2 regions of the Methylobacterium sp. E-016 genome follow, and region 2 is predicted to be linked to the other one. Evidence: riboswitches for the same ligand, from Rfam matches in the RefSeq annotation. Region 2 holds a riboswitch; the other holds the start of a gene.

Region 1 (15,753 bases), on a different contig from region 2:
TCACCAAATACGCCGCGACGGTGATGGAGCCGGCGGCGATCCGCCGGCATCTCGAGGAGGCGGTGCACCGCGCGACGACGGGGCGGCGCGGGCCGGTCTGGCTCGACATTCCGCTGGACGTGCAGAACGCGACGATCGACGTCGCCGCGCTCGCCGGCTTCGCGCCGCCGTCGCCCGACGCGAGCACCGGCCCGACCGAGGCGCAGCTGGATGCCGTAATGGGCATGGTGGCGCGGGCGGAGCGGCCGATCATCCTGGCGGGGCACGGCATCCGCTTGGCGGAGGCGGCGGGCGCGTTCCGCGAGCTCTACGAGACGTTGCAGATCCCGGTGGTGACGACGTGGAACGCCGCCGACCTGATCCCGGCGGCCCATCCCCTGAGCGTCGGCAAGCCCGGCACGGTGGCGCTGCGCGCGCCGAACTTCGCGGTCCAGAACGCCGACCTCGTGATCGCGATCGGCGCGCGCCTCGACAACGTCGTCACCGCGCACAACCCGGCCAAGTTCGGCCGCCACGCGCAGAAGGTCGTCGTCGACGTCGATGCCGCCGAGCTGGCCAAGTTCTCGGAGAATGCCGGCTTCTCCTTGAGGATCGAGGCCGACGCGCGCAACTTCATCGGACGGCTCCTGCCGCGGGCGCGCGAGGCCGCGCCGGTCGACCGGTCCGGCTGGCTCGCGCGCTGCGCCGACTGGAAGCGGCGCTATCCGATCAACGACGGCGCGCCCTTCCCGACAGAAGGGCCGATCGGCCATTTCCACCTGACCCAGATGCTGTCCGAGGAACTGCCGGAGGACGGCCTGATCGTCACCGGAAGCTCCGGCCTGGCGGTCGAGTTCTTCCACACCGGCTTCCAGAACAAGCCGGGCCAGCGGGTGTTCCTGACCTCGGGTCTCGGCGCGATGGGCTACGGCCTGCCGGCGATGATCGGCGCCTACATGGCGTCCGACCGCCGGCCCTTCGTCGGGATCGAGAGCGACGGCTCGCTGATGATGAACGTGCAGGAACTGCAGACGATTGCCAGCCTCGGGATGCCGGTTCGGATGTTCGTGTTCAACAACAACGGCTACGCCTCGATCCGCACGACGCAGCGTACCTACTTCGAGGGCCGCTACGTCGGCAGCGGGCCGCAGGCCAAGCTCGACTTCCCCGATCTCGTCGCGCTGGCCAAGACCTTCGGCTGGGACGCGTTCGCGATCTCGGACGTCGCCGACCTTCGCGACGGCATCCGGCGCGCGCTCGATCACCCGGGGCCGCTCCTCGTCGACGTGCGCGTGATCGAGACCGAGGCGCTGTTCCCGAAATCGGCGGCCCTGCCCCAGGCCGACGGATCGATGCGCTCGATGCCGCTGGAGGACATGTCGCCGCTGCTGCCGCGCGACGAGTTCCGCGCCAACATGATCGTTCCCCTCGATCCGGCCTCGGAGACCGTGCCCGAGTACCTGATCGTCCGGCACCGATCGACAGATCGAACCGACTGACGATTCTCGCCCGCGATAAGGCACTAAGACAATGGGAACGCACACAAAGCCCGTTTTCATCGTGGGCAGCGGCCGGAGCGGCACGCGGACGATGTTTCGGATGCTCACGGGCGCCGAAGGGCTCGAGATCCACCACGAATATCTTTGCAACGCCATCCAGCGGATCGCGGCCCGATACTACATGGGATTGACGTCCGAGGACGAGGCCAAACGACTGATCGCTCCCCTGCACGGCGCGGCGATACACTACGCGTCGGACGCCGTCTGGGCCGATTCATCCAACAAGTTGTCGTGGTTGATACGACCCCTCGGCGAGATGTTCCCGACCGCGAAATTCCTGGCCATCGTCCGCGATGGGCGAAAGGTCACGAGCTCGTTCTACTACAAGCTTCGGGAAGAAATGTACGACGACGATAGCGTCGAGATTCTCAGGACCTGGTTGAGAGACCAAGTGAGCCTTCCGGAACCGCCGCCCGAGAAGCGCTACTGGTGGAATATTCCACGTTCCGATCAGTTTTTAGGAAGCGCTTTTCCGAATTTCGACCGTCTTCGACGCGTTGCTTGGCATTGGGCCGAGAATTGTCGCGAGATCACCGAACGTTTTGCGGAATTGCCGGATGATCGCGTCAAACTCGTTCGACTGGAGGAGCTCACACGTGATGAAGAGCTTCTTAAACGGACGATCGATTTCATCGGCATCGACTACGATCCCGTCTATTACGACTATCTTCAGACTCCGCGAAATGTATTCGTTCCCATCGATTTCCAGCTGACCCGTGATCAGGAGGCCGCCTTTCAAGAGATCGCCGGGCCGATGATGACGCGCATGGGATACGTCGGAGAGAAAGCCTATCATGTCTCCTACTAGTCTCTCCTGCGACGCATGCGCGGCGCCTCTGACATCGGCCCTCTATAGCCCTCTTCATTCACGCCGCGGCGTGGCGGTATTCGTCTGTTCGCAATGCGGCCTCACGCAAAGCGGTTTCCAGCCCTACGCCCGCGACCGCCGCCAGACTTTGAGCGCGGATGCAGATTGGGGCAACGTGCGCCATGGCAAAGGGCTTCGTTTGCAAGCCGTCCGCGGTTTGGTGGAGGGCCTGGACTTGTCTCGAGTCTCCGACATCCTCGATGTCGGATCGAACCGTGGCGATTTCGTCCGTTGGGTTCAGCAACGACATCCACATGCGGCGATCTGGGCGGTCGAGCCCGACGAACGGATTATCGATTATCGGCATTCACCGGGCGTCAATTACCGGAAGGGCAAGCTGGAGGACTCCGACCTCCCGCAAGAAAAATTCGGGTTCGTCTACAATTGCCAAACATTGGAGCATTCGAATTCTGCGGTAGCAATGCTGCAGACGATCTGGCGCGCCATGCGCCCAGGCGCTCTCATGCTGTTGGACGTGCCGAACATCAGTTCGATCGGGCACTCGGATATCGTCGAGGAATTTTTCATCGACAAGCACGTGTTTCATTTCGATCCGTCGAGCCTCCGACGGCTTGTCGAGGCTGCCGGCTTCGAGATCGTGTCTCCGAGGGGTGGCGAAGATCCATTCAACATCACGCTTTTCGCCCGCAAGATCGAGATGATGCCCGAACCCTCCGGCTACGGACAGGGGACACCTCCGCTCGACAATGCGGCGCTGATCCGAGCATACGCGGATACGCTGCACCGGAATCGCGAACGCCTCGCGAGGCTCGTCGAGACGAAGCTGCGCCCCTTGGCGAAACGGCAAAGAGTCGCATACTGGGGTGCAGGTCGGATCTTCGATGCTCTCGTCAAGTATGGTGGCCTCACCTCGTCGGATCTTCATCTTCTGGTCGACAAGTATCTGGCCGGATTGATGCCAGAAACGCATGGGATCCCGATCCAACGACCGGAGACGCTTCGATTGCATGAACCGCAGGTCGTGATCGTGCTGGCGCGTTCAGGGGAGAGCGCCATCGCCTCGCGCGCCTATGCGATGGGCATACGCCACGTGTTGAAGTTCAGTGAGCTTCTGGAGCAAGTGACCGACATCGCGGTCACGCCAGCGGCCATAGATCTCTAATCGGGATGCTCGATCGCATCGGACCCATGCACCACCTGCCCAGAGCGGACATCGACGAAGTCTTGCGGAGGAATTCCGTCGATTGGTCTCGCCTCGTCGATGCGCGCATATTCATCACCGGGGGGACCGGGTTCTTCGGTCGTTGGCTGATCGCGGTTCTCTCGGCGGCCGATGCCGCCTTCGCGCTGAATTTGAAGATCACCCTTCTCACCCGAAACGTCGCATCGGCGCAGCGCCGTATCCCAGGGCATGAGAAAGTGTCTTGGCTTGAGGGCGATGTACGCAGCTTTCCTCTTCCGCCAGGGCAATTCGACTATCTCATCCACGCGGCGACCGATTCCAGCCAGGCGGGACAACGCGATCCAGACGGCCTGACTGCGCAGGTCGTGAATGGAACGCGGAGGGTGATCGACTTTGCACGGCAGGCCGGCGTTCATCGGTGTCTCTATGTGAGTTCCGGTGCCGTCTACGGTCGTCAGCCTTCGCAGCTCGAAGCGATGGCGGAGACGTGCCCCTGCCGCCCGTCGACCGGCGCCTCCGCAGTCTACGGGCAGGCCAAGCTCGCCGCCGAGGACCTGATGCTGGCGGCCGGGCGGCATCACGATCTCAATGCGGTCGTCGCACGCCCGTTCGCCTGCGTCGGCCCTGGCTTGCCGCTGGACACGCATTTCGCCATCGGCAACTTCATCCGGGACGCCCTGCGCGGCGGCGATGTCGTCGTCGCGAGCGATGGCCGGCCGTTACGATCCTACCTGTATGCGGCAGATCTCGCGGACTGGCTGCTCACCTTGCTGGTGCGTGGCGATGCCGGACAGGTCTACAACGTCGGCTCGGATCGGGCGATCAGTATCGCCGACCTCGCAGGCCTCGTGTCGTCCCTGGTCTCGCCAACGGGCCGGATCGTCATCGAAAGCCCGGTGGTGGGCGGCTCGAGCGCGCATCGGTACATACCGTCGATCGAGAAGGCCCGACTCGGCCTGGGCCTCGATGCCTGGACGTCCCTCGAGAGCGCGATCTGCAAGACCGTCGATGATGCGCGTCTGCGGGGCGCATTCTGAACGCCTCACGCATCGTGGACATCCAGAAGGAACTTTCGGAAGAAGGGTTCTGGCACAAGGCGGTGAGGCGCCGATCGCATGTCGCGTTCGCCGTTTCGATCGCGTGCGGTGGGACCTAGCCCGAGGGACGCTCCTGAGGCGCGGCCCAGCGCCGCCACATCTGGCGGAACGCACCTTCGACATCGGCGGCCAAGGTCGCATGGCTCATGTGCGGACTGCGGGCCAAGCGGCCGCGCAGGTCTCGGCGCACCGCTCGGAGCCGGTCCGGGTCCAGTGCCAGCGTGGCTGCGATGTCGATGTACGCCGCGGTGCTGCGACCTGAGAGTTCCGGCAGGCCGAGGATGGCCAGGGCAGAGCATCCCATCCGGGACACGACGTGCTCGCCTTCGAGGGCGATGAACGGCACGCCCATCCATAGCGCGTCGAAGCTCGTCGTTCCTCCATTGTAGGGAAACGGATCGAGGGCGATGTCGATCCGATTGTAGAGGACGTAGCGATTGCTGGGCGAGCGATGGATCAGGATCACGCGGTCGAGCGGGAGACCGAGGCGCTGCAGCCTCGCCCTCACCTGCGCACCGACATCCGGATCATCGACGTCGGCAATCTCCAGCAGCAGCCTCGATCCCGGAACCCGCAGGAGAATGTCGCGCCAGGCCACGAGCGCCGGGTCGCTCACCTTGGTGTAGCGGTTCACGCATCCGAAGGTGATGTAGCCGGCGTCTTCAGAAGGCGGACGACCTGAAAGCGGCAGGTCGGCCGCGGGAGCCTGATAGCAGGCCACCACGTGAGGCAGGCGCCAGAGCGTCTCGACGCTGACATCATCGCCGGTCCCGTCCGGCTCGATGAAGATATCCGTGAACCGATAATCGATCGCCGCCATGCCGGTCGTTCCGGGATAGCCGATCCAGCCGACCTGGATCGGGGCGGGCTTGCGGGCGAAGACGAGGATGCGGTTCTCGGCCGTGTGGCCGGACAGGTCGACGAGGATGTCGATCGCCTCCGCCTCGATCAGGTCGGCCGCCTCGTCGTCGGTGAGGCCGCACAGGCAGTGCCAGTGGGCGAAGCTCGCCTTGAGGCGCTCCGTCGCCGCATCCTCGTTCACCGTGTTGGAGAAGGCGAAGGTCTCGATCCGCGTCGTATCGAACCGGTGCAGCGCAGGCTCGAAGAAGTAGTTGACCGCGTGCTCGCGGAAATCGCCCGAGACGAAACCGACCCGCAGGCGGCGCTCGGGATCGCGATCGTTCGCGAAGGGGCGGCGGCGCAGCAGCGGATCCGCGAACCGATGGCCGAAGGCCTAGGCGTCGGCGAAGCGTTCCTCGGCGGTATAGTCGGCGGAGTACAGCTTGGTGAACAGGCGGTTGCTGTGGACGAAGGATAGGCTCGGGTCGATCCGCAGCGCCTCGTCGTAGGCGGCGATAGCCTCGTCGAGCAGGCCCATGTCCATCAGGGCGCTTCCGCGGTTGCTGTGGGCTTGCGCGAAGTCGGGGCAAAGCCGAAGCGCCTCGTCGAAGCGGTCGATCGCGTCGCGGAGGCGGCCCTGCTTGCGCAGGGCGACCCCGAAGTTGCTGAAGGTGTTCGGGTTGTTCGGATCGATCTCGATCGATCGGTCGAAGCAGGCATTCGCCTCGCCGTAGCGTCCCTGGCGCGCGAGGATCGTGCCGAGGTTGCCCTTGATCACCGGCGCGTCGTCGTCGAGGGAGACGGCGATCTGCAGGAGGTCAACGGCGAGGGTCAGGCGGTTCGTCTGCGCGGCGATGCTGCCGGCCATGTGGAGCGCTTCGACGTGGCCCTCGTCGAGCATCACGATCATGTCGATCAGCGGCTCGGCGTCCTTGAACAGCCGGTCCTCGTAATGCTGGTGCGCTTCGGTGAACAGGTTGGCGATCAGCGCCGTCAGCGTCGCCTGGGTCTCGGCATCGGCGAAGCGCTTCTCGCGGAAGCGCTCGAGCACGGAGCGGGCGTCGCCGACCCGGCGGGCGCCGAGCAGGGCGGTGGCGAGCGAGAGCCAGTAATGCGGCTGGTCCGGTCCGGCTTTCAGGGCCGCCGCGAAATGCGGCACCGCCAGCGCGACGCGATCGGTCTGGCTCGCGATGATGCCGAGCTTGTAGTTGGCTTCGGCGTTCTGCGGGTCGGCATCCAGCACCCGGCGATACTGCCGCTCGGCCGCCGTGAGCCGTCCGGCGCGCTGCTGGAGCGAGGCATCCTTCAGCAGCCTCGCGGTCGTGGATCGTCGCTGGGACGCGACCGGCAGGTCGCGATGATTCGTGCGTCGGGCCATGATGCCTCCCCCGCGCGACTGTCGCGTTGCGATGGTTAACGAACCGTTCCGGCTTCGCCCCCGATCGCCGCCGGGCCTCATGCATGAAAAAAGGCCGGGGCGATGCCCCGGCCTCGCTCCGAACGCGCGTGGGCGCAGCCTACCGCAGGAGCTGGAGGATGCCCTGCTGCGCTGTGTTGGCCAGCGAGAGGGCCGAGATGCCGAGCGACTGGCGGGTCGACAGGGCCTGGGAGTTCGCGGCCTCCTCGTTGAGGTCGGCATCGGTGAGCTTGGAGGCGCCGGTGTCGAGCACGTTCTGGAGGTTCTTGGTGAAGTCCTGACGGTTCTGCACCACCGACAGGTTCGAGCCGAAGGTCGAGGCCTGCGAGCGCAGGGTCGAGGACGCGTTCGTCAGGCTGGTGAGCGTGGTCTTCACGTCGTCGTCGATCAGGAAGTTGCCCTGACCGTTCGAGGACGCGCCGGAGTTGCCGGTGATCTGCGTCAAGAGCAGGCCGCCCGAGGTGGCGTCGACGCCCTGGACGTCGAGGTTCGAGGTGTCCTTCTCGTTGAAGGCGATGTGCAGCTTGTTCGTGGCCGCGCTGCTCGACAGCAAGTTGGTGCCGTTGAAGCTGGCATCCTTGGCGAGCTGGTCGATCTGCGTCAGCAGGCTGTTGTATTGCTTGGCGAGCGCAGCCCGCTCCTTGACGCCGGTCACCGTGAGATCCGAGCTCTGCCCGACGGTGGAGACGGCGCCGTATTGCGGGCCCGAGTTGGCGACGCCGCTGGTGAAGCCGAGGTTGGTCTGGTCGGCCGCCGCCGAGAACTCGATGTCGGCGCTGCCGTTGAGGACGATCTTCGTGCCCGTGGAGTCCTTGCTGAAGGCGTTGCCCGCCCCCTTGGTGTTGACGGCGGTGTTCAGCGCGGTGATCGCCGCATCGATGGTGCCGCTGGCGGGGATCGTCGCGGTGGCGGCCGTGCCGTTCACCTCGAGGTTGATCGTCGTGGACGAAGCCGAGACCGAGTACTGGTTCTTCGCCGTTCCGCGGGTGGTGATCTGCGTCGCGAGCGCCTGGTTGGCGGTCGACTTGGCCGAGTCCACGAGCTTCTGGATCGAGGTCAGGCCCTGGTTGGCCGCCTGGATCGTCTGCACACCGTTGGAGATGCTGTCGAGCAGGGTGCCGAGGTCCGAGGAGCGGTTCGACAGGCTCTGCGCGGTGAAGAAGTTGACCGGGTTGTCGAGGGCCGAGGAGACCTTCTTGCCGGTGGAGAGGCGGTTCTGGGTGGTCGAGGACAAGGACGCCGTATCCTGCAGCGAAAGCAGGTTCTGGCGGGTAGCAGCGGTGAGAGAGACGCCGGACATGAGGTGAGATCCATATTTGATCAGAAGACCGGCTTTCTGCCGGCCTCACGAAGAAACATGTCGCCACCTACCGACGCGTTAAATCGACCGGTCGAATCCGGCATATCGCGGGTGTGCAGGGCGTATTGCGCCCAATTACGCGATGAGATTTCAAACAACATTAACAGATCGTGTCGATGGTCGTGGCGTCTCTAGAATGGAGTTGCCGGCATGGCCCTACGCATCGAGCTGAAGCCCGCGGAGCGACTGATCATCAACGGAGCGCTGATCCGCAACGGCGATCGGCGGTCGGTCTTCCTCGTCGAGACCCAGTGCAAGTTCCTGCGCGAGAGCGAGATCATCCGCGAGGCGGACGCCGACACGCCGTGCAAGAAGCTCTGCGTGACCCTGCAGGTGATCTATCTCGCCGACGATCCGGCGGAGGCGGAGAACCTGTTCGTGATGCAGTCGACCGAGATCCTGAAGACGATCCCGGGCGCGGCCCCGTATCTCGTGGCGATCCACGACGCGGTCGCGGCCAAGCAGTACCACCTGGCGATCAAGACCGGGCGGAAGCTCATCGCCTACGAGGAGGAGCTGGCCGCCTGAGGGCGTCCGCCCGAGCGAGGCGTCGCGCAGCGCGACGCCTCGGGGGCCAGGTCCGCCGCGCGACGCGGGCGCCGGCCGGGCCGTCCGCTCACGTCACTCGCCGATGCCGAACAGCTTCTCGATGAAGTTGCGGTCGTCCGAGTCGCGGGCCGCCGGACGGCGGGCCGCATTCGGGCGGGGCGCCGGCGCCGGGGGCTCGCCGAAGATCTGGCCGAGGATGTTGCCCGGGCTCGGCGCGCTCGCCACCGAGGCAGTCGTTTCGGGCGCCTTGCGCCAGCGGTTGAGGCCGGGCAACGGCACCGGCGTCTGGCCCTTCAGCGCGACGCTCATGTAGGACTTCCAGATCTCGACCGGCAGGTTGCCGCCGGACGCCTTCTTGGTCGGCTCGCCGTCGTCGTTGCCGAGCCAGATCCCGGTGACGAGGCTGCCGGAATAGCCGATGAACCAGGCATCGCGGAAATCCTGGCTGGTGCCGGTCTTGCCGGCGAGGTCCCAGCCCGGGATGTCGCCCTTCTTGGCGGTGCCGATCACGAAGGTCTCGTGCATCATCGCGTTCATCATGCCGACGGCGTTCGGATCGATGACCCGGCCGAGGCCGCCCTCCCCGCGCTTGTACAGCACCTTGCCGTCGGCAGCCTTCACGCCGGCGACGACGTAGGGGATCACGCCGGTGCCGCCGTTGGCGAAGGCGCTGTAGGCGCCGACCATCTCCAGCGGCGTCACCTCGGAGGTGCCGAGCGCGATCGAGCCGTTGGCCTGCAGCGCCGAGGTGATGCCGAGGCGCTGCGCGGTCTGCACCACCGCCTTGGCGCCGACCTCCTGGCCGAGGCGCACCGCGACGGTGTTGAGCGACAGGGCGAGCGCGGTCCGCAGCGTGACCGGGCCCTCGTACTGGTGCGAGTAGTTCTCCGGCTGCCAGTTGCCGATCTTGATCGGCGCGTCCTCCTTCACCGTGTCCGGCGTCGCGCCGCGCTCGACCGCGGCGAGGTAGACGAACGGCTTGAACGAGGAGCCGGGCTGGCGCTTGGCGGTGGTGGCCCGGTTGAACTGGCTCTGCGCGTAGTCGCGCCCGCCGATCAGCGCGCGGATCGCGCCGTCCGGCCGCATCGAGACCAGCGCGCCCTGGCCGACGTTGTAGCGGCCGCCCTTGGCGTTCAGCTCGTCGACGAGCGCCTTCTCGGCGGTCGCCTGAAGGTTGGTGTCGACCGTAGTCTGCACGACGATGTCGCCCTCGATCGTGCCGACGAAGTCGTCGAGCACGTCCATCACGAGGTCGGCGACGTAGTTCGCCGAGCCGCCGCCGCGGGTGCTCGCCGGCCGGGCCGGCTGGGCGAGCGCCACCTTCGCGTCCTGGGCGGTGATGAAGCCGAGCTCCTGCATGGCCGCGACCACCTGGGCGGCGCGCGCCTGGGCCGCCGGCAGGTTGCGGTTCGGCGCCAGCCGCGAGGGCGCCTGGACGAGGCCGCCGAGCATCGCGGCTTCCGCGACGCTGACGGTCTTGGCCGGCTTGCCGAAGTAGCGCTGCGCCGCCGCCTCGACGCCGTAGGCGCCGGCGCCGAAGTAGACCCGGTTCAGGTAGAGCTCGAGCAGCTCGTCCTTGCTGTACTTGTGCTCGAGCCACAGGGCGAGGATCGCCTCCTGGATCTTGCGCGAGGCCGACCGCTCGGGCGTCAGGAACAGGTTCTTGGCGAGCTGCTGCGTCAGGGTCGAGCCGCCCTGGGCGACGCCGCGGCGCGTCAGGTTCTGGCCGATGGCGCGCAGGATGCCGACCGGGTCGACGCCGAAATGGCTGTAAAAGCGCCGGTCCTCGATCGCCACGAAGGCGCGCGGCAGGTAGCTCGGCAGCTCCTTGATGCCGACGACGCGACCGCCGGTCTCGCCGCGGTTGGCGAGCAGCGAGCCGTCGGAAGCGAGAATCGCGATGTTCGGCGGGCGCTTGGGCACCGCGAGCTGGTCGATCGGCGGAAGCTGGGAGGCATGGTAGGCGATCAGGCCGGCGATCCCGACCACCGCCCACAGGCCGAGCACCCAGCCGGCGTAGACCACACGCCCGAGCAGCGAGCGCCGCCGGACCTTCTTCGACGAAGCGCCACGCCGCGCGCCGCCCTTGGCGGCCGGCTTCGCCCGGCGGCTGCCCGCGTCCTCGCTGTCTCGGCTTCTGCTGGCCACGCCGCCTCCCGGGCGATCGGCCCGCGACAGGCGAAGGTCCGCGCCGCCCCGACCCGCGCCGCGCCCCTCGGGCACGTCGAAGTTCGGTTCGCCCCGGCCGTCCCGTCCGCGTCCGTTCGCCATGCGTCCCGTCTGTCCTGAGGCCCGTCCGAGATGCCCTGCGAAGGCGGTGCGGCGGCGATCGTCGGAGGCCCGGTTCCGCACGGTAAATGCGGCGGGTTTAAGGGATGTTAACCGCCGATTTTCAGAACCCGTTGACGATCAGGGACTTGGCGTTCGCGCTCCGCGATGCGGCCCAGCGTCGCCGAGTTCATGGGGTTTTTGGCGCCGGACGCGGCTTTTGCTAAGCGATTGCGCGCAAGATGCGCTCCGCCTTCGACCTTGGGGTGATGCCATGAGCGACAATCGACGCAGCACCCCGCGCAAGGACGCCTTCCAGGTCGCGAGCCTGATCGCGGACGAATGCGGGGAGCCCTGCGAATGCCTGGTCTGGGACGTCTCCGAGACCGGCGCGCAGATCGAGGTCGCGGCCAAGATCGTCGCCCCCGATCGGTTCACGCTGCGGGTGACCGCTTACGAGCCGCCGCGGCGCTGTCGCGTCGTCCGGCGCGAGGGCCGGCGGCTGGGAGTACGGTTCGAAGGCTGAGACGGACCGCGAAACCGGCGCGCGCCGGCTCAGGCCGGCTGCAGCGCCGGAGCGGGGTCCTGCCGGGCCCTCGCGATGCGGAACGCCTTCGGGCGGGCGAACAGGAAGCGGAGGGCGGTGCCGCGCACCGCGCGCTCGAGCGCCAGCGGCACGATCACGGCGACGACCATCACCGTCAGGCTGGCGAGGCCGACATCGTCGATCAGCCCGACCTTGACCAGCAGCGTCCGCGTGACCGCCATCGGCAGGAAGAACGCGAGGTAGATCACGATCGAGCGTTGCCCGCAGGCGCGCAACGCCGCGGTGACCGGCCCCCCGGCCGACGTCAGCAGGGCGGCGCCGGCGACGATGGCGAGCGCGCCGGCGCCGCCGAGGATCAGGCTGACCAGCGGCAGGCTGGCGAGCGTCGGGTACCCCGGCAGCTGCGAGGGCGTGAAGGCGAGCCACGCCTCGATCCCCGCCCAGAGCATCAGCCCGGCACAGGCCGCCCCCGGGTGGCGCGCGACCCGGTCGGCCAAGGCGAAGATGCGCCCGGCGAACAGGTATCCGGCCACGAAGTAGACGTAGCGGGCGCAGAATTCCTCCGCGAGATAGGAAGGGGTCGCGATCGGCACGACCTGCAGCAGGGCGGCGCCGGCCAGGAGCACCGCCGCCGGCACGCGGCGCAGCAGCTTGGTCACCACCGAGAACACCGCGAGCAGGTAGATGAACCACAGCGTCGCGTACGGCTCGATCAGCGTGTGGACGAGATGGGCCGCGAAGGCGCCGGGCCCGGCCTCGCCGACGATCGCCGGATACTTCGCGAGCGACTGGACGACGACCCAGAGCCCGTAGAAGTAGGCGAAGTGGACGACACGCCGGTCGGCGAACAAGCGCCAGTCGCGGTCGATCACCCGGCCGACGAACAGGCCCGACAGCAGGAAGAAGTCCGGGATCCGGAACGGCTTCGCGAAGCTCACCACCGTGTGGAGGAAACCCTCGCCGTCCATCGCCTCGCCGGTGCCGAGGGTGGAATGCATCATCACCACGAGGAGGATGCAGATGCCCTTGGCGACGTCGACCCAGGCGAGACGCATCGCATCCCCCGGCCCCGCCGTGCCCGCCGCCCCCGCCATCACCGCCTCCGCCCGGTCGCCCCGTCGGCGCAACCCTTGGGCGGGATGCGTAAAGGCCGCCTGAGCCCCGCAGCGCCATCGCGCGGCATGGCGAACGCGGGGTGAATCCGCTCCGGGGCCCGGCGTCAGCTCTTGCGCTTGGCCGAGCGACGGTCCCGCGTCATCCGCGTGGCAGCGTGGAAGTCGTCGGGCTTTGTCCGCACCCAGGCGATGAAGCGCGCGATCTCCGGCTCGGCGCGGAGCGCGCTGACGTCGGCGAGGCGCCGGGCGAGCTCGGCTTCGCTGTGCCGGGCATGGATCGCCGAGTGGCAGACCTGGTGCAGCCGCACGGTGGTGCCGTGGGTGCCGCCCTTCAGCTTCGGCACGAGGTGATGCAGGCTCGAGCGGGCGCGGGGCGGGATCGGGCGCTCGCAGAGCGGGCAGATCACCGGCTCGGGGCTGCGCGCCTGCGTCTCGGGATCGTCCTCGCGCCAGCGCCGCTCGCGTCGCCCCACCGCCTCGCCTCCGTTCGCATCGGGTCCGACCGGCGATATGGGATTGCGGGAAAACCGCGGCGCGGCGTCAAGGCGTCGCTGCGGCGAGCGCCGGGCAGCCCGGCCGGACGCGGTCGCCGAACAGGGTTTCGGCCAGGCGATCGCGGGTTCCGAGCACCGAGACGTGGTCGCCGGCGACCGCCTCGAAGCGGGCGCTCGCGCCCGCCGCGATGGCGAGGCGGCGCCCGAGCTTCACCGGCACGACGCCGTCCGCCGTGCCGTGGACGATCAGCACCGGCCCGCCGGCCCGCGCGATGCGCGCATCGGAGCGCCAGGTATCGCGCAGGAGGAATGTCGGCGCGTAGGGGAAGGCGAGGCGCACGATGCCGGGCAGCGAATCGAACGGCGCCTCGAGGTAGAGCCCGAGATGCGGCACCCGCTCCGCCACGGCGACCGCGACCGCGGCGCCGAGGGAATGACCGTGCAGCATGATGGGCGCGCCGGGCGCCCGCCGCGCGGCCTCGGCGACGGCCGCGAGCCCGTCGGCGATCAGCCCCTCCTCCGTCGGCGTGCCGGTCGATCCGGGAAAGCCGCGATAGGCGATCGCCAGCACGCCCCATCCGGCGCCGGACCAGGGCGCGGCGGCGAAGCGCACGGCCGCGGTCTCGGGGCGCGAGCCGTTGCCGTGGAAGCTGACCACGACGCCGCAGCCGGGGCGCGGCGCCCGCCACAGGGCATGCAGGCGCTCGTCGTCGGCGGTGACGAGCGAGATCGCTTCGGTGCCCGGCGGCACCGGCAGGCGTGCGCGCGGGCCGGCGATGAAGGCGCCCGGGTAGATGAGGTTGCGCTGGAAGACGGCCAGCGCGGCGATGGGGCCGCCGAAGACGATGGCGGCCGCCGCCAGGACGAGCAGGATGCGCATGGGTCTCCGCCGGGTCTCGCGGGCGGACCCTAACCGTTCCGCGGCGACGCCGGCAGCCGTCCGTCCCGGCATGGTCTGCCGCACGCATTGACAAAGTCCGGCGGCACGCGGAGATTCGAACCATTCCGAGGGGGGCCCCGCAACCGGGGGCTGAGAGTGGACGCGACGTCCTGACCCTTGAACCTGATCCGGCTCGTACCGGCGGAGGGACGGGAACCTGCGGCGCCGATCCCGGCGTCTGCCGCTTCATCGCATCTCCATCGACGCGTGCCGGGTCGCCCCAAAGCCGGGAGACCCACTCGATGAACGCGCCCGTCCTGTCCAAAGACGTCAAGGGAAGTCCCGAGACCGTGACCACGGGTCCGGTGACCGGCTCGCGCAAGGTCTACGCGAGCGTGGCCGGCCGGGAGGACATCCGGGTGCCGTTCCGCGAGATCGTGCTGACCGACCCGAACGAGCCGGCGGTGCGGGTCTATGACCCGTCCGGCCCCTACACCGAGACCGACGCCCGCATCGACCTCGCCAAGGGCCTGCCGACCCTGCGCGACCCGTGGATCGCCAAGCGCGACTACGCCGCCGTGCAGCCGCGCATCGTGAAGCCCGAGGACAACGGCTTCGTGCCGGCCGACAAGCTGGTGGCCCCCTGCCCCGCCGAGCGGACGATCCGCAAGGCCGGCCCGGGCCAGATGGTGACGCAGTACGAGTTCGCCCGCGCCGGGATCGTCACCGAGGAGATGATCTACGTCGCCCACCGCGAGAACCTGTGCCGCGAGCAGATGCTCGACCGGGCGCACGCGGCGCTCGCCGATGGCGAGAGCTTCGGCGCCTCGGTGCCGCCGTTCATCACGCCCGAGTTCGTGCGCGACGAGGTCGCCCGCGGCCGGGCGATCATCCCGGCCAACATCAACCACACCGAGCTGGAGCCGATGGCGATCGGCCGGAACTTCCTGGTGAAGATCAACGCCAACATCGGCAACTCGGCCGTCACCTCGTCGGCGGCGGAAGAGGTGGAGAAGCTGGTCTGGTCGATCCGCTGGGGCGCCGACACGGTGATGGACCTGTCGACCGGCCGCAACATCCACAACATCCGCTCGTGGATCATCCGCAACTCGCCGGTTCCGATCGGCACGGTGCCGATCTACCAGGCGCTCGAGAAGGTCGGCGGCGATCCGCTCAAGCTCGACTGGGAGGTGTTCAAGGACACGCTCATCGAGCAGGCCGAGCAGGGCATCGACTACTTCACGATCCATGCCGGCGTCCGCCTCGCCCACGTGCCGCTCACCGCGCGGCGCGTCACCGGCATCGTGTCGCGCGGCGGCTCGATCATGGCACGCTGGTGCCTGGCCGGGCACCGCGAATCGTTCCTCTACGAGCGCTTCGAGGAGATCTGCGACATCTGCCGCGCCTACGACGTCTCGTTCTCGCTCGGCGACGGCCTCCGCCCCGGCTCGATCGCCGACGCGAACGACGCAGCGCAGTTCGCCGAGCTCGAGACGCTGGGCGAGCTGACCAAGATCGCCTGGAACAAGGGCTGCCAGACGATGATCGAGGGGCCGGGCCACGTGCCGATGCACAAGGTCAAGGTCAACATGGAGAAGCAGCTCGCCGAGTGCGGCGAGGCGCCGTTCTACACTCT
Region 2 (15,753 bases):
GCCAAGAAGTACACCAACCGCGGCCTGCAGTTCCTGGACCTGATCCAGGAGGGCAACATCGGCCTGATGAAGGCGGTCGACAAGTTCGAGTACCGCCGCGGCTACAAGTTCTCGACCTACGCGACCTGGTGGATCCGCCAGGCGATCACCCGCTCGATCGCCGACCAGGCGCGCACCATCCGCATCCCGGTGCACATGATCGAGACGATCAACAAGATCGTCCGGACGTCCCGCCAGATGCTGCACGAGATCGGCCGCGAGCCGACCCCGGAGGAGCTGGCCGAGAAGCTGGCTATGCCGCTCGAGAAAGTCCGAAAAGTCCTGAAGATCGCCAAGGAGCCGATCTCCCTCGAGACGCCCATCGGCGACGAGGAGGACAGCCACCTCGGCGACTTCATCGAGGACAAGAACGTCGTCCTGCCGATCGACGCGGCGATCCAGAGCAACCTCCGCGAGACCACGACGCGCGTCCTCGCCTCGTTGACCCCGCGCGAGGAGCGGGTGCTCCGCATGCGCTTCGGCATCGGCATGAACACCGACCACACCCTCGAGGAGGTCGGCCAGCAGTTCTCGGTGACCCGCGAGCGCATCCGTCAGATCGAGGCGAAGGCCCTGCGCAAGCTGAAGCATCCGAGCCGGAGCCGGAAGCTGCGGAGCTTCCTGGACAACTGAGCGTCGGATACGCCATTCTCGAATCCGCCGAATGCGATCGTCGGATCGCGCCGTACTCGCGGCGCGATCTCGCGTTCCAGGCGGCGAAGGGATGATGGTCTTCGATCCGGATCGATCTCGCCATCGTCAGCCGGAACCTTGCTTTGGCGGTTCGTGAACCCACCTTGGCCGTATGCTTGAGCGTCGCCAGCATCCACCCGTGCCGCCGACCGCCGCAGCCGACGGCTCGGAGGCGGACGACGTGCCGTTCGGCGCGCTGCAGGATTGCGTCGCGATCCGCGACTGGCTGCTGAGCGAGGGCGCCCGCCTGCCCGAGCCCGACGACCTGATCGCGGGCTTCGCCGAGCGCCTCAACGCGGTCGGCGTTCCGGTGGACCGGACCTCGACGGCGATCGATACGCTGCACTCGGAATATTCCGGCATCGGCCGCATCTGGACGCGCGAGTCCGGCACGACGGTGCGCCTGTTCCCGCACGGCGAAGCCTCCGAGCGTGCCTACGCGGCGAGCCCGTTCCGCAAGGTGCACGAGGACGGCGAATGGCTGATCCTCGACCTCGCCGAGACGCCGGACGACGCCTACTCGGTGATCCCCGACCTGAGGGCCGCCGGCTACCGCCACTACATCGTGGTGCCGCTGTTCTTCACCAACGGCACGCACAACGGCATCACCTTCGCCACCCGCGACCCGGACGGATTCCGCGACGAGGACGTGGCGATCCTGCGCTTCATCATGCCGGCCCTGGCCGCGGTGATGGAGATGCGGATCGTCACCAAGCAGCTCGACACGGTGCTGCGCATCTACGTCGGCGACGAGCCGCACCGCGCCATCCTGTCGGGCGACATCCGCCGCGGGCAGGTGAAGCGCATCCGCTCGGCGATCCTGTTCGCCGACATGCGCGACTACACTCGCATCTCGGCGAACATGACGCCGGAAGAGGCGGTCGACCTGCTCAACATCTTCTTCGACTGCCTCGTGCCGCCGATCGAGCGGGAGGGCGGCGAGGTGCTGAAGTATCTCGGCGACGGCCTGCTCGCCATCTTCCGCGAGCCGGGTGACGACCTCGGCGGCGCCGCCAAGGGGGCGCTGACGGCGGCACAAAGTGCGCTCGCGGCACTGGAGGAGGCCAACACCCTCCACCAATTCGCAGTGCCGATGATGGCCGGCATCGCGCTCCATCACGGCGAGGCGGCCTACGGCAACGTCGGCTCGGGCACGCGCCTCGACTTCACGGTCATCGGCCGCGACGTGAACATGGCGAGCCGCATCGCCCGGCTCAACAAGACGCTCGGCGAGCCGTTGCTGATGTCGAAGCCCTTCGTCGACTTCCTGTGGGGCGATCCGGTGCCGCTCGGCGAGCACGTGCTCGACGGGTTCGCCGAGCCGATGATGGTCTATCGCCCGCGCCCGAAGCCGCACCGCGGCCGGGGCTGAGGCGGGCCTCAGCCCCGCAGCGTCATCGTCCCGCCGGCGATGCTGAAGTCGCGCACGCGCTTCAGGAACGACATGCCGAGGAGGTTCGTGCCGAGGCGTCCGCTCGGGACGATCACGGCCTCGACGTCGCGCACGGTGACGGGCCCGATCCGGATCGTGCCGATCCGCACCGGCGCGACGCGGATCGTCCCGTTGGCGGTCATCACCGGGCGCGTGAAGTCCCGCGGCCCGACGACGATGCCGAGGCGGGCGGCATCCTCTTCCGCGAAGCTGCACGTCGTGGCCCCGGTGTCGACCATCATGCGCAGCGATCGCCCGTCGACCAGCGCGTCGGCGAGGAAGTGGCCGTTGCGGTCGGCACCGAGCGCGATCGCCGTCGGCGCGGACGCAACCAGTTGCACCGTCGGCACCGGTGGGGCCGCGGCCTTGCGGCTGGTCAGGCGGTTGCCGATGCCTCCGAGCACCCCCGCGACGAGGCCGGCCGCGAGGCAGAGCATCCGGATCGTCCGCATCGCCTACCTTCGCCCCCGCCGATCGAGGAGGCATAGACGAGCACGACGCCGGTGAACGATGCGTGGCGGCGTGCCCGCCGCCGGACGGAACCGCGCGGCCATCTGCCGACAGGGTTTCCGGTCCGTCTCGGCGCGACGACGAATCGCGCATCCGCAGGAGGGGATCGGCCCGCGGGGTTGACCGAGGCGGCCGGCGGGACCACATCTGCGGTGTTCCAGGGAGATCCCCGGCAAGGGGCTGAGAAACCGCTGGCAGGCCCGTGAGGGCCCGCGGCGCGGAAATCCTTCGAACCTGATCCGGTTCACACCGGCGTAGGGATTGGACCGTGGGCGCCGTCTTCGACGACGGGGTGCCCCAGCTTCTTAGACGAAGCGTCAGGCCCGGTCTCTGCGACAGCACGCGGAGGATCACTTGGGTCGTCATTCGGGTCGTCACGCAGCATCACCGATCGGGACGCGCCGGACGAGCGGCGGCGCCCGGCCAACCGTCCCGCTGCCGGCGCGTGCCGACGTCGCGATCGTCGGCGGCGGCCTGATCGGGCTGTCGATCGCCTGGCGGCTGGCGCAGGCCGGGCGGTCCGTCGTCGTGGTCGAGCGGGAGACCATCGGCTCCGGCGCGAGCCTCGCCGCCACGGGCATGCTGGCGCCGGCGGCCGAGCACGAGCCCGGCTCCGACCCGCTGCTGCCGCTGGCGCTTGATTCGCTCCGGCGCTGGCCGGGGTTTCGCGCCGAGCTCGAAGCGGCGTCCGGCCTCGACATCGACTACCGCGAGGACGGGACGCTGGTGCTGGCCATCGGGCGCGACGAGGTCGAGCGCCTGCGCTTCCGCTTCGACCTGCAGCGCCGCTCGGGCGTCGCCGCCGAGTGGATCGCGGGTGCCGACGTGCGTCGCCGCGAGCCGGCCCTCCGCCCCTCGGTCACCGCGGGCGTGCTCTGCCCGCTCGATCATCAGGTCGACCCGAGCCGGGTGATGGCGGCGCTCGTCGAGGCGTGCCGTGCCGCCGGCGTGGCGCTCGTCGAGAACAGCCCGGTCGTCGCCCTCGAACGCACGGGCGGCCGCGTCGCGGGCCTGCGCACCGCCGACGGCGTGGTCGTGGCCGAGACCGTGGTGCTCGCCGCCGGCGCCTGGAGCGGCGAGGGCGGCCTGCTGCCGCAAAGCCTCGCCCTGCCCGTGCGCCCGCTGAAGGGACAGTCGCTGGCGCTGAAGACCACGGCCCGCACCGGCACGCTCTCCCACATGGTCTGGACCGAGCAGGTCCACATGGCGCCGAAGAGCGACGGCCACATCGTCGTCGGCGCGACGGTCGAGGATTGCGGCTTCCGCCCCGGCGTCACCGCCGGCGGGCTCTATGCCCTGCTCGAAGGCGCGCGCCGGGTGCTGCCCGGCATCGAGGAGATGGAGGTCGAGGCCGTCTGGAGCGGGTTCCGCCCGACCTCGGACGACGACGCGCCGATCCTCGGTGAGATCGCCCCCGGCCTGGTGGTCGCCACCGGCCACCATCGCAACGGCTACCTGCTCGCCCCGGTGACCGCCGACGCGATCGCCGCCCTCGTCACGACGGGCGCGATGCCGGCGGTCGCGCAGGACTTCTCGCTGGCGCGGTTCGCGCCGGGCGCCGAGCTGAGGGCGTCGGCATGAAGCTGACGGTGAACGGACAGGCTCGCGAGATCGAGGCCGCCGACGTCGCCGCCCTGTTCGCGCAGGCGGCGGAGGAGACCGGCAGCACCGATCCGCAGGGCGTCGCCATCGCGCTCAACGGCCGCGTCGTCCGCCGCCGCGACTGGGACACCACACCGATCTCCGAGGGCGACCGCATCGAGATCGTACGCGCCATGCAGGGAGGCTAGAGGATGGTCGACACGCTCACACCCCTCCGACCGGAGGCCGACGACCCCTTCGTGATCGCCGGCGTCACGCTGGGCTCGCGGCTGTTCATCGGCACCGCGGGCTACCCGACGCAGGTGATCATGCGCGATGCGGTCGCGGCCTCCGGGGCCGAGGTCGCCACCGCCTCGATCCGCCGGGTCTCGCTGCAGGGCCACGGCTCGGACACCGTGAAGATCCTGAAAGGACGCCGCTTCCTGCCGAACACCGCCGGCTGCGAGACCGCCCGCGACGCGATCATGACCGCCGAGCTGGCCCGCGAGGCGCTCGACACCAACTGGATCAAGGTCGAGGTGATCGGCGACCGCGAGACCCTGTACCCGGACGTCGCCGAGCTGATCGAGGCCTGCCGCCACCTCGTCGACGACGGCTTCGTCGTGCTGCCCTACTGCAACGACGACCCGATCGTCTGCCAGCGGCTCGCCGACATCGGCTGCGCCGCGGTGATGCCGATGGGCTCGCTGATCGGCTCCGGCATGGGCATCGCCAATCCGGCCAACCTCGAGTTGATCTGCCGCCGCATGAGCGTACCGGTGATCGTGGATGCCGGCATCGGCACGGCCTCCGACGCGGTGATCGCGATGGAGCTGGGCGCCGACGCCTGCCTGATCAACACCGCGGTGGCGAAGGCCGACGATCCCGTCCGCATGGCGCGCGCGATGCGCAACGCCGTGCAGGCGGGCCGCGATGCCTACCGCGCCGGCCGAATCCCGCGCCGCGGCCGGGCCGAGCCGTCGAGCCCGCAGCTCGGCCTTGTCGGCTCGTAGCCTGCCGTCGCCGCTCCTTGCGGTGACCGACCGGCACGGGCCCCGCCCCCTGGGCGAGACCATCGCCGCCGTGCTCGACGGCGGGTGCCGGTGGGTCTGGTTTCGCGACAGGGATCTGCCACCGCCCGAGCGCGGGGTGCTGGCGGAGCGCATCGCGGAACGCGTCCGCGAGGCCGGCGGCGTGCTCTCGGTCGGCGGCGATCTCGAGCTTGCCGCGGCCCTCGGCGCGAGCGTCCATCTCGGCGGCGGGACGGATCGTACCGCCATCGCCGATGCCAGGCGCCGCCTCGGCACCTCGGCGCTCGTCGGCGTCTCGGCGCACGGCCTGCGCGACGTCGAGGCGGCGGAAGACGCGGATTACGTGACCCTGAGCCCGGTCTTCGCCACGGCGAGCAAGCCCGGCTACGGTCCCGCCCTCGGCCTCGGCGCCATCGCAACGGCCGCGCGGATCGGAATCCCGGTCGTTGCGCTGGGTGGCATCGGCGTCGCCACTGCCGCCGCGTGTCGCCGAGCGGGCGCGGCGGGCGTGGCCGTGATGGGCGGCCTGATGCGGGTCGACGACCCTTCCGCCGAAGCTCGGGCACTGTTGCGCGGCTGGGAAGCGGCCTCGGACGGGCCACCGTGAGCCTTAAGCAGGATCAGAATTCGACGCTCGCCGATTCAGCCCCGTCCCCACCCTCGACCTCATCCTGCGGTGCCGCGTCGGCGACCTCGAAGAAGGGCTCCAGAAATCGCGCGCGCGCTGCAGGGCTCCTTCGAGGCCTCCGCTTCGCTGCGGCACCTCAGGGTGAGGCTCACGGTTGGAGGATGTCCGGCGTGAGAAACTACTTCGCTGCGGCAGGCCCGTAGGGCGGGCGCGGGATCGCCCGATGCGCGGCGCGGAGCGCCGCCGACCAGCGCTCGCGCAGGTCGTGGAAGTAGCCCTCGCCGGCCTCAATCCGATGATTCACCTCGAGGTCGAGGGCGTTGCGGCGCGCCAGCGCGATGTCGATCGGCAGGCCGACGCCGAGATTCGAGCGCATGGTCGAATCCATCGAGACGAGTCCGACCTTGAGGGCGTCGTAGAGCTCGGTCTCGAACTTCACCGCCCGGTCGAGGATCGGCTTGCCGTACTTGTGCTCGCCGATCTGCAGGAACGGTGCATCGGTGCTGCACTCGATGAAGTTGCCGGCCGAGTAGATCAGGAACAGCCGCATCGGCTCGCTGCCGATCTGGCCGCCGAACAGCAGCGAGACCGAGAAGCGCAGGCTCGCCGCCTCGAAGCCCGCCTTCTCGATCGCGCGCACGTGGCGGATCGCGCGGCCGACGAGCTGGGCCGCCTCGAACATCGTCGTCGTCTCGACGAGCTTCAGCTTGGCCTCGCCGTTGTCGCCGGGCACGCCCTCGGAGAGCAGGCTCAGGACCGATTGGGTCACCGACAGGTTGCCGGCCGAGGCAAGCATCATCACCCGCTCGCCCGGCACGTTGAAGTGATGGAGCTTGCGATAGGTCGAGATGTCGTCGAGCCCCGCATTGGTGCGGGTGTCGGCGATCATCACCAGGCCTTCCTCGACGAGAACGCCGACGCAGTAAGTCATGGGATCAGGCTTTTCGAAGAGGCGCGGAGCGTCAGGATTGCGGTGCCGCCTGGGCTTGCTCCACCCGGAGCTTCACGTCCAGCGTTTCGGTGCCGCCGCCGGTGCGACTGCCGCGAATCGGGGCAGCCCCGAGGTAGTCGAGCCCGGATGCGACGCGGATATAGGCTTCCGTGGTGGCGTCGCCGGTGGTCGGATCGAAGCCGACCCAGCCGAGATCCGGCACCAGCGCCTCGGCCCAGCCGTGCGGCGTCTCCTGCTCGGCGTCGCTCCCCTCCGGGCGGTGGTAGCCGGAGACGTAGCGCGCCGGAATCGCCCGGTGGCGGGCGGCGGCGATGAAGACGTGGGCGAAGTCCTGGCATACGCCGGCTCCGGCCTCGAAGGCCTTCGGCGAGGGCACGGCGGCGCTCGCGGGGCCTGGCGTGTAGGCCATGTGCGCGTGCACCGCGGCCATCAGCCGATGCAGGAAGGGGAGGGCTGCCGGGTCTCCGGCGCCGGCGACCGCGTCGGACAGCGCCTGGATCTCCGGGCTCGGCAGCACGAGGTCGGTGTCGCGCAGGTAGAACGTCTCGGGCAGGCGCTCGACGGCGCCGCGGACGATGCCGTGGGTCTCGTGGGTGTCGACCTCGCCGGTGACGCGAATCACCAGCGCGTCGGAGGCCTGGTCCGGCGTGAACCAGTGGACGACGTTGCCGTAGCCGTCCTCGCGCTCGGTGAGTCGTCCGTCGACCGAAGGCTCGATCCGCCAGCGCCGGACGTACTGGCCGTCATGGTCGCGCGGCGTCATCCGCAGGACCTGGATCAGGCCGCGTGCCGGTTGCTCGTAGCTGTAGATGGTCTCGTGGACCACGCGAATGCGCATGCGTCGATTCTGCCCGTCCTGGCTCCGCCGGTCTCGGCGACACGGCGCCCGCGATGGACGCCGCGGCGCCCGAAGTCACACGTTTTACACGCTGTTCCGACGGAGCGCGCAACCGCGGAAGCGGAACTGCGCGTATTCCGCTGCGGCTCGAGCCTCAGCCGAGATACTGCTCGGCGATGGCGGCGCCGACCTTGTTGTTCTCGCCGATGAAAGCGATCACGAACTCATGCAGGCCGGACGCGAAGACCCGGTCGATCTCCTCGCTTTCCAGCCGTGCGAGCAGGTTGCTCGCCAAGCGCTGGCTGGCGCCGCGGCGTCCGTAGGCGTCGGCGATCAGGTCGAGATGCTCGACGAGGACGCCGTAGCAGTTGGCGAAGGAGCGCGGCATCTGCCGGTTGAGGATCAGGAGGTCGGCGACCAGCAACGGCTTGACGCTCTCGCGATACACCCAGTGATAGGCGTTGAAGGCCGAGACTTCGCGCAGGATCGTCGTCCACTGGAAGTAGTCGAGGCTGCCGCCGATCTTCTCGGTGTCCGGCAGCAGGATCTTGTACTTCACGTCGAGGATGCGGGCGGTGTTGTCGGCCCGCTCGATCGCGGTGCCGAGACGCGTGAACCAGTAGGTGTCGTTGCGCAGCATCGTCCGGTAGGCCGAGCCGTCGAAGGTCAGCGAGATGCCCTTCACCCAATCGAGGAAGCGCGTGAACGCGTCGCGGTCGAGGTCCTTCTTCTCGTAGGACCGCAGCTCGAGCCAGGCGCCGTTGATCGTGTCCCACATCTCGGTGGTGAGCGCAGTGCGCACGCTGCGCGCGTTCTCGCGGGCGCTCTCGATGCAGGAGCGGATCGAGGACGGGTTGTGCGGGCTGAAGGCGAGGAAGTCGCACACCGTCGCGGCGTTCACGCCGTCGTAGTGCGGCTTGAACACCTCCGGATCGCCGGCCGAGGCGAGGGCCGAGGCCCACTCGTTGGTCTCGCCCCCGCCGTAGCTCGTCGGCAGCGAGGCCAGGCGATGCGCCGCATCGAGGATGCGGGCGACGAACTCCGCCCGTTCGACGTAGCGCGAGAGCCAGTAGAGGTTGTCGGCAGTCCTGGAGAGCATGGCTGTTTCGCTGGGGTCTCTTCGGCTTCGGCCCTGGGGCGTCCACCGCTGGGCGGTTCTCGGTGAAAGCAGGCGTCACGCCATCACGCGTCGAGAACCCAGGTGTCCTTCGTACCGCCCCCTTGGCTGGAATTCACCACCAAAGATCCTTCCTTCAGCGCCACGCGGGTGAGGCCGCCCGGCACGATGCGGATCTCGTCGGCGCCGCACAGCACGAAGGGGCGCAGGTCGACGTGGCGCGGGGCCACCCCCGAGGCGACGAAGGTCGGGCAGGTGGAGAGCGACAGCGTCGGCTGGGCGATGAAGCCGTCCGGGGCGTGGCGCAGGCGCTTGGCGAATTCCTCGATCTCGCGCTTGGTCGCGTGCGGCCCGACGAGCATGCCGTAGCCGCCCGAGCCGTTGACCTCCTTGACCACCAGCTCGGACAGGTTGTCCATCACGTAGGAGAAGGCCTCCTTCTCGCGGCAGCGATAGGTCGGCACGTTGTGCAGGATCGGCTCCTCGCCGGTGAAGAACTTCACGATCTCCGGCATGTAGCTGTAGACCGCCTTGTCGTCGGCGATGCCGGTGCCGACCGCGTTGGCGAGCGTCACGCTGCCGCGCTCGTAGGCGTTCATGATGCCCGGCACGCCGAGCATCGAATCCGGCCGGAACACCAGCGGATCGAGGAAGTCGTCGTCGAGGCGGCGGTAGATCACGTCGACCCGGCGCGGGCCTTCGGTGGTCCGCATGTAGACCACGTCGTCCTTGGTGAAGAGGTCGCCCGCCTCGACCAGCTCGACGCCGAGCTTGTCGGCCAGGAACGAGTGCTCGTAGAACGCCGAGTTGTAGCGCCCGGGCGTCAGCAGCACGACGGTCGGGTCGCGGGTCGCCGTCGCCGGCGCGAGGCTGCGGAGCGTCGCCAGCAGCGCGTCCGGATAGTTCTCGACCGGCGCGACGCGGTGGCGGGAGAACAGGTCAGGGAACAGCCGCAGCATCACCTCGCGATTCTCGAGCATGTACGACACGCCGGACGGGATGCGGGCGTTGTCCTCGAGCACGAAGAAGTCGTTCTCGCCGGTGCGGACGATGTCGATCCCCGCGATGTGCACGTAGAGGTCGTGCGGCACCCGGAACGACCGCATCTCCATGCGGTAATGCGCGTTCTTGTAGACGAGGTCGGCCGGGATGATGCCGGCCTTGATGCATTCCTGCGCGCCGTAGATGTCCTTCAGGAACATGTTGATTGCGGTGACGCGCTGCTTCAGCCCGCGCTCTAGGAAGCCCCATTCCGGCTTGGTGATCACCCGCGGGATGATGTCGAACGGGATCAGCCGCTCGGTCGATTCGTTGTCGCCGTAGACCGCAAAGGTGATGCCGATGCGCCGGAACAGCAGCTCGGCCTGGCTCCGGCGGGTGTTGAAGTGGTCGGCCGGCGTCGTGTCGAGCCAGTTCTTCAGCTGACCGTAGGCCTCGCGGACGTCGTCGGGACTCGTCGCGGCGCCTGCGAAGGCGGTCATCTCGTCGAAGGCCACGGCCGCCATTCAGTCTCTCCCAGATCCGTCACGCTAGAGGCAAGAGGCGCGCCACGCAAAGGGATTACGGCCTCGTTCGGGGCTCGTTCCAAACACGCGTCAGATGAGGCGCAGGCCTTTCAGGCTGGCATGGCCTGACCGGCCGAGGATGACGTGGTCGTGCACCACGATCTTCAGCGGGCTGAGCACGGCGATCACTTCGCGCGTCATCGTCACGTCGGCGACCGAGGGCGCCGGATCGCCGGACGGGTGGTTGTGCGCCAGGATGATCGCCGTCGCCGAGAGCTCCAGCGACCGCCGCGCCACCTCGCGCGGGTAGACCGGCGTGTGGTCGACGGTCCCGCGCCCCTGGATCTCGTCGGCGATGAGGTGGTTGCGCTTGTCGAGGAACAGCACCCGGAACTCCTCGCGGGTGGCGAAGGCCATGGTGGCGCGCAGGTACTCGATGAGCTCGGCCCAGGAGGAGAGCAGCGCGCGCTGGGCGATCGCGCCGCGCGCCAGCCGGCGGCCCGCCGCCTCCATCAACTTAAGGTCGGCGACCACGCCGGCGCTGACGCCCTCGATCTCGGCGAGCCGGGCCGGATCGGCGCTCAGCACCTCGGCGAAGCTGCCGAAGCGGCGGATCAGCGCCTTGGCCAGCGGCTTCACGTCCCGCCGCGGGATCGCGCGGAACAGGGCAAGCTCGAGCATCTCGTAGTCGGGCAGGGCGTCGGCCCCCTGCTTGGCGAAGCGCTCGCGCAGGCGATCGCGGTGGCCGAGATAGTGCGGCGGCTCCTCGGGCTTCGGCGCGACGGCCGGCCGCTCGGCGAACAATCCGCCCTCAGCCGCGTCGCCCGGGCCCGTCACGACCTCAAGCGCCTGGGTTGCCGGGCTGGTGCAGCCCCTTCGGCGAGACCGTGAAGATCTCGACGCCGGTCTCGGTGACGGCCACCGTGTGCTCGAACTGCGCCGACAGCGAGCGGTCGCGCGTCACCGCGGTCCAGCCGTCGGAGAGCACCTTCACCGCCGGCCGGCCGAGGTTGATCATCGGCTCGATGGTGAAGAACTGCCCCGGCCGCAGCGGCACGTCGTAGCTCGCCTCGACGTAGTGCAGGATCGTCGGCGCATCGTGGTAGCTCCGACCGAGGCCGTGGCCGCAGAAGTCGCGCACCACCGAGCAGCGCTCGCCCTCGGCGTAGTCCTGGATCGCGCGGCCGATGTCGTTGGTCGATCCGCCGGGCTTCACCGCGGCGACGCCCCGCATCAGCGCCTCGTAGGTGATCTCGCACAGGCGCGCCGCCTTGCGCGGCACCTCGCCGACGAAGGCCATCCGGCTCGAATCGCCGTGCCATCCGTCGAGGATCAGGCACATGTCGAGGTTGACGATGTCGCCCTCGCGCAGCGGCTTGTCGTTGGGGATGCCGTGGCAGACCACGTGGTTGATCGAGGTGCAGATCGACTTCGGATAGCCGCGGTAGAGCAGCGAGGCCGGGTAGGCGCCGTGATCCATCGCGAACTCGTAGGCGAGCTTGTCGAGCGCCTCGGTGGTCACGCCCGGCTGCGTCGCCTCCATCAGCACGTCGAGGCCTTCCGCCGTGAGGCGTCCGGCACGGCGCATGCCCGCGAACCCCTCCGGCCCGTGGATCGGTGCCTGGGGCACGCGCCGCGTCGCTTGGTCTTGCTGGGTCATCGAGGGGCTTGTCCGCGCCGGGTCGGTCTTCGAAGGCTTATGTACGGCGTGGCCGCCGAGGCGCCAAGTGACCGGCGTTCGCCCCCAGGCTTGCGCCGGACGAACGCACGGCGGCATAAGCGGGGCTCGGGCGACCCGGTGCGAGGGGTCCCAAGGCACAGGACGGCGCGATGGCTGACAGGGCGGTACCGCACTTCCACAACGAGCTCGGCGTCGCGGTCATCCATGTCGGCTCGCGGGAGTTCATGTGCATCGGCGCATTGCCGCCGTTCGATCATCCGCACGTGTTCCTCGACATGGGCGCCGACAACGAGATCATCTGCCAGTACTGCTCGACGCTGTATCGCCACCGCGCCGACCTGAAGGCCGGCCATGCCGACCCGGCGGCATGCGTCTGGCACGATCAGAAGGCGGCGGCCGAATAGGGTCATGCCCCGAGACCCTCAGCCGCCGCTGACCGTCGCCATCGTCGGAGGCGGGATCGGCGGCCTGACCGCGGCGCTGGCGCTGAACGCCGCCGGCCATGCGGTGACGGTGGTCGAGCGCCGCACCGGCTTCAGCGAGGTCGGCGCCGGCCTCCAGCTCTCACCGAACGCGAGCCGCGTGCTCGCCGATCTCGGGCTCGCGGCGGCGCTCCGGCGCGCCGGCTCCGAGCCGCCGGGCGTGACCGTCCGCGCCCTCGATTCGGGCCGGCGGATCGGGGCGGTGGCGCTGGGCGCCAAGGCCCGCGAGCAGTTCGGCGCGCCGTACTACGTCATCCACCGGGCCGACCTTCAGACCCTGCTCCTCGACGCGGTGCGCTCCCGCCCCGGCATCCGCCTGATGATGGGCCGTGCCGTCATGGGCCTCACCGAGACCGAGGACGCCGTCACCCTAGCCCTCGAAAGCGGCAACGGCACCCGCAACGACAGCCTCTCGGCCGACCTGGTGATCGGGGCGGACGGCCTGCGCTCGCGCATCCGCGGGCACCTCGACCCACGCCCGCTCGCGCCTGCCGGGATGGCGGCGTGGCGGGCGATCGTGCCGCGCGAGGCCGTGCCCGAGGCGCTGGCCGGCGAGGCGACCGGGCTGTGGCTCGGGCGCGGCCGGCATGTGGTCCACTACCCGATCCATGCTGGCCGCGACCTCAACGTCGTGGCGATCGTGCCCGAGCGGCAGGGCGACGAGGATTGGGGCCGGCTCGGGGATCCGGCGGTGCTGCGCGCGCATTTCCGCACCTGCGCGCCGGAGCTGCTCGAGCTGCTGACCGTGCCGGATTCCTGGCTGGTCTGGTCGCTCGCCGACCGCCCGGTGGCGCGGCCGATCGCACGCGGCCGGGTCGCGCTGCTGGGCGATGCCGCCCACCCGGTGCTGCCGTTCCTGGCGCAGGGGGCGGCGCTGGCGATCGAGGACTGCTCGATCCTGACGCGGTGCCTCGCCGAGCATCCGGTCGCGGACGCGCTCGCGGCCTACACCAAGGCGCGCCGGCGCCGCGTCCGCCGGGTGCAGCGCGCCGCCCGCGGCAACGGCCGGACCTACCATGCCGGCGGCCTCACCGCCTTCGTGCGCGACGCGGTGATGCGCCGCCTCGGGCCCGACGGCATGCGCGCGCGCTACGCCTGGCTCTACGGCTGGACGCCGAACGCTTGATCTCGCCGACGCCGGCGGCTACCGCTTCGGCACATCGAGGGGCCGCTTGCCGAAATTGGTAGACGGAAGGCACTTAAAATGCCTCGGGCTTCGCCCGTGTGGGTTCGAGTCCCACAGCGGCCACCACGCCCCGATCCTTGCCCGGCACCGGCCGTCCTGATACGCGAGCGGGATCATCTCCAGGGATTGCGGGGAAGGGTGCGACGCGCACGCTCCGCAGAACCGTACCGCGCAGGGTTCGCCGCGGGCATGGCGCGTGCCTGCCCGTGCGGCCCTGTACCCGTCATCGGGCCGGGCGCGCTCCCGCGCCGGCCCCGCCGAACCTGATAGGATGCCTGCGATGGCCCGCGAATTCATCTACCACATGAAAGGCCTGACCAAGACCTACACCGGCGGGAAGAAGGTGTTGGACAACGTCAACTTGTCCTTCTACCCCGACGCGAAGATCGGCGTGCTGGGCATCAACGGCTCGGGCAAGTCGACCCTGCTGAAGATCATGGCCGGCATCGACACCGAGTGGACCGGTGAGGGCTTCGTCGCCCAGGGCGCCCGCGTCGGCTACCTGCCGCAGGAGCCGCAGCTCGATCCGACGAAGTCGGTCCGCGAGAACGTGATGGAGGGCGTCGCCGAGAAGCAGGCGCTGCTCGACCGCTACAACGAGCTCGCGATGAACTACTCCGACGAGACGGCGGACGAGATGACCCGCCTTCAGGACGAGATCGAATCGAAGAATCTGTGGGAGCTCGAATCCAAGGTCGACCAGGCCATGGAGGCCTTGGGCTGCCCGAGCGACGAGCAGCCGGTCGCCACGCTGTCGGGCGGCGAGCGCCGCCGCGTCGCGCTGTGCCGGCTGCTGCTGTGGGAGCCGGAGCTGCTGCTGCTCGACGAGCCGACCAACCACCTCGACGCCGAGACGGTGAACTGGCTCGAAGGCCACCTGAAGAACTATCCCGGTGCGATCCTGATCGTGACCCACGATCGCTACTTCCTCGACAACGTCACCAGCTGGATCCTCGAGCTCGATCGCAGCAAGGGCATCCCGTACGAGGGCAACTACTCGGCCTGGCTGGTGCAGAAGCAGAAGCGCCTGCAGCAGGAGGGCCGCGAGGACATGGCCCGTCAGCGCTCGATCGCCCGCGAGCAGGAGTGGATCGCCGCCTCGCCGAAGGCGCGCCAGTCCAAGTCGAAGGCGCGCATCACGCGCTACGAGGAGCTGGTCGCCAAGCAGAACAACAAGGTCGATGCCGCGGCCCAGATCGTGATCCCGATCGACGAGCGGCTCGGCAACAACGTCATCGAGTTCGACCACCTCAACAAGGCCTTCGGCGACCGGCTGCTGATCGAGGACCTGTCGTTCAAGCTGCCGCCGGGCGGCATCGTCGGCGTCATCGGCCCGAACGGCGCCGGCAAGACGACGCTGTTCAAGATGATCACCGGCCAGGAGAAGCCCGACGGCGGCGCGATCTCGGTCGGCGAGACCGTGCATCTCGGCTACGTCGACCAGTCGCGCGACGCGCTCGATCCCAACGCCACGGTCTGGCAGGAGGTCTCGGGCGGCAACGACATCATCTATTTCAACAAGCGCGAGATCAATTCGCGGGCCTACTGCGCGGCCTTCGCCTTCAAGGGCGGCGACCAGCAGAAGAAGGTCGGCACGCTGTCGGGCGGCGAGCGCAACCGCGTGCACCTCGCGCGCACGCTGAAGGGTGGCGCCAACGTGCTCCTCCTCGACGAGCCGACCAACGATCTCGACATGGAGACGCTGCGGGCGCTCGAGGACGCGCTGGAGGATTATGCCGGCTGCGCCGTGATCATCAGCCACGATCGCTGGTTCCTGAACCGGATCGCGACCCACATCCTCGCCTTCGAGGGCGACAGCCACGTCGAGTGGTTCGAGGGCAACTTCTCCGACTACGAGGCCGACAAGATGCGCCGCCTCGGTGCCGACTCGCTGATGCCGAAGAAGATCAAGTACAAGAAGTTCTCGCGCTGAGGCCGGTTTCCCTCCCCCTTGTGCGGAGAAGGGTGGCCCGCGAAGCGGGTCGGGTGAGGGGGCAACGCTTCCGGAGAGGCCGATCCCCTCTCCCGACCCTCGCTGACGCGAGGCCCACCCTCCCCCGCAGAGGGGGAGGGGATCA

What was found. Region 2 has a riboswitch for thiamine pyrophosphate ahead of thiO (glycine oxidase ThiO). Riboswitches for the same ligand answer to the same signal wherever they lie in the genome.
Region 1: linked by a shared signal. The riboswitch ahead of thiC (phosphomethylpyrimidine synthase ThiC) and the one ahead of thiO (glycine oxidase ThiO) in region 2 are both predicted to bind thiamine pyrophosphate.

The regions. Positions count from the first base shown of each region.
Region 1 is NZ_JAKSYF010000151.1:3,260-19,012, reverse strand. Features, by position in the region: gene MKK68_RS21995 (thiamine pyrophosphate-binding protein) at 1-1,478, shown strand, start outside; gene MKK68_RS21990 (sulfotransferase) at 1,510-2,346, shown strand; gene MKK68_RS21985 (class I SAM-dependent methyltransferase) at 2,417-3,529, shown strand; gene MKK68_RS21980 (NAD-dependent epimerase/dehydratase family protein) at 3,535-4,587, shown strand; gene MKK68_RS21975 (hypothetical protein) at 4,703-5,851, opposite strand; gene MKK68_RS21970 (tetratricopeptide repeat protein) at 5,882-6,865, opposite strand; gene MKK68_RS21965 (flagellin) at 7,005-8,204, opposite strand; gene MKK68_RS21960 (flagellar biosynthesis repressor FlbT) at 8,415-8,792, shown strand; gene MKK68_RS21955 (transglycosylase domain-containing protein) at 8,886-11,084, opposite strand; gene MKK68_RS21950 (PilZ domain-containing protein) at 11,356-11,607, shown strand; gene MKK68_RS21945 (acyltransferase family protein) at 11,637-12,722, opposite strand; gene MKK68_RS21940 (HNH endonuclease) at 12,848-13,216, opposite strand; gene MKK68_RS21935 (alpha/beta hydrolase) at 13,284-14,117, opposite strand; TPP riboswitch at 14,236-14,344, shown strand; gene thiC (phosphomethylpyrimidine synthase ThiC) at 14,420-15,753, shown strand, end outside.
Region 2 is NZ_JAKSYF010000132.1:22,720-38,472, reverse strand. Features, by position in the region: gene rpoD (RNA polymerase sigma factor RpoD) at 1-672, shown strand, start outside; gene MKK68_RS19140 (adenylate/guanylate cyclase domain-containing protein) at 845-2,104, shown strand; gene MKK68_RS19135 (TIGR02281 family clan AA aspartic protease) at 2,113-2,616, opposite strand; TPP riboswitch at 2,825-2,953, shown strand; gene thiO (glycine oxidase ThiO) at 3,029-4,255, shown strand; gene thiS (sulfur carrier protein ThiS) at 4,252-4,464, shown strand; gene MKK68_RS19120 (thiazole synthase) at 4,468-5,268, shown strand; gene MKK68_RS19115 (thiamine phosphate synthase) at 5,291-5,893, shown strand; gene MKK68_RS19110 (peptidase) at 6,093-6,845, opposite strand; gene MKK68_RS19105 (transglutaminase domain-containing protein) at 6,877-7,704, opposite strand; gene MKK68_RS19100 (alpha-E domain-containing protein) at 7,859-8,803, opposite strand; gene MKK68_RS19095 (circularly permuted type 2 ATP-grasp protein) at 8,887-10,326, opposite strand; gene radC (RadC family protein) at 10,417-11,163, opposite strand; gene map (type I methionyl aminopeptidase) at 11,168-11,986, opposite strand; gene MKK68_RS19080 (zinc-finger domain-containing protein) at 12,157-12,411, shown strand; gene MKK68_RS19075 (FAD-dependent monooxygenase) at 12,416-13,615, shown strand; tRNA gene MKK68_RS19070 (tRNA-Leu) at 13,656-13,741, shown strand; gene ettA (energy-dependent translational throttle protein EttA) at 13,956-15,608, shown strand.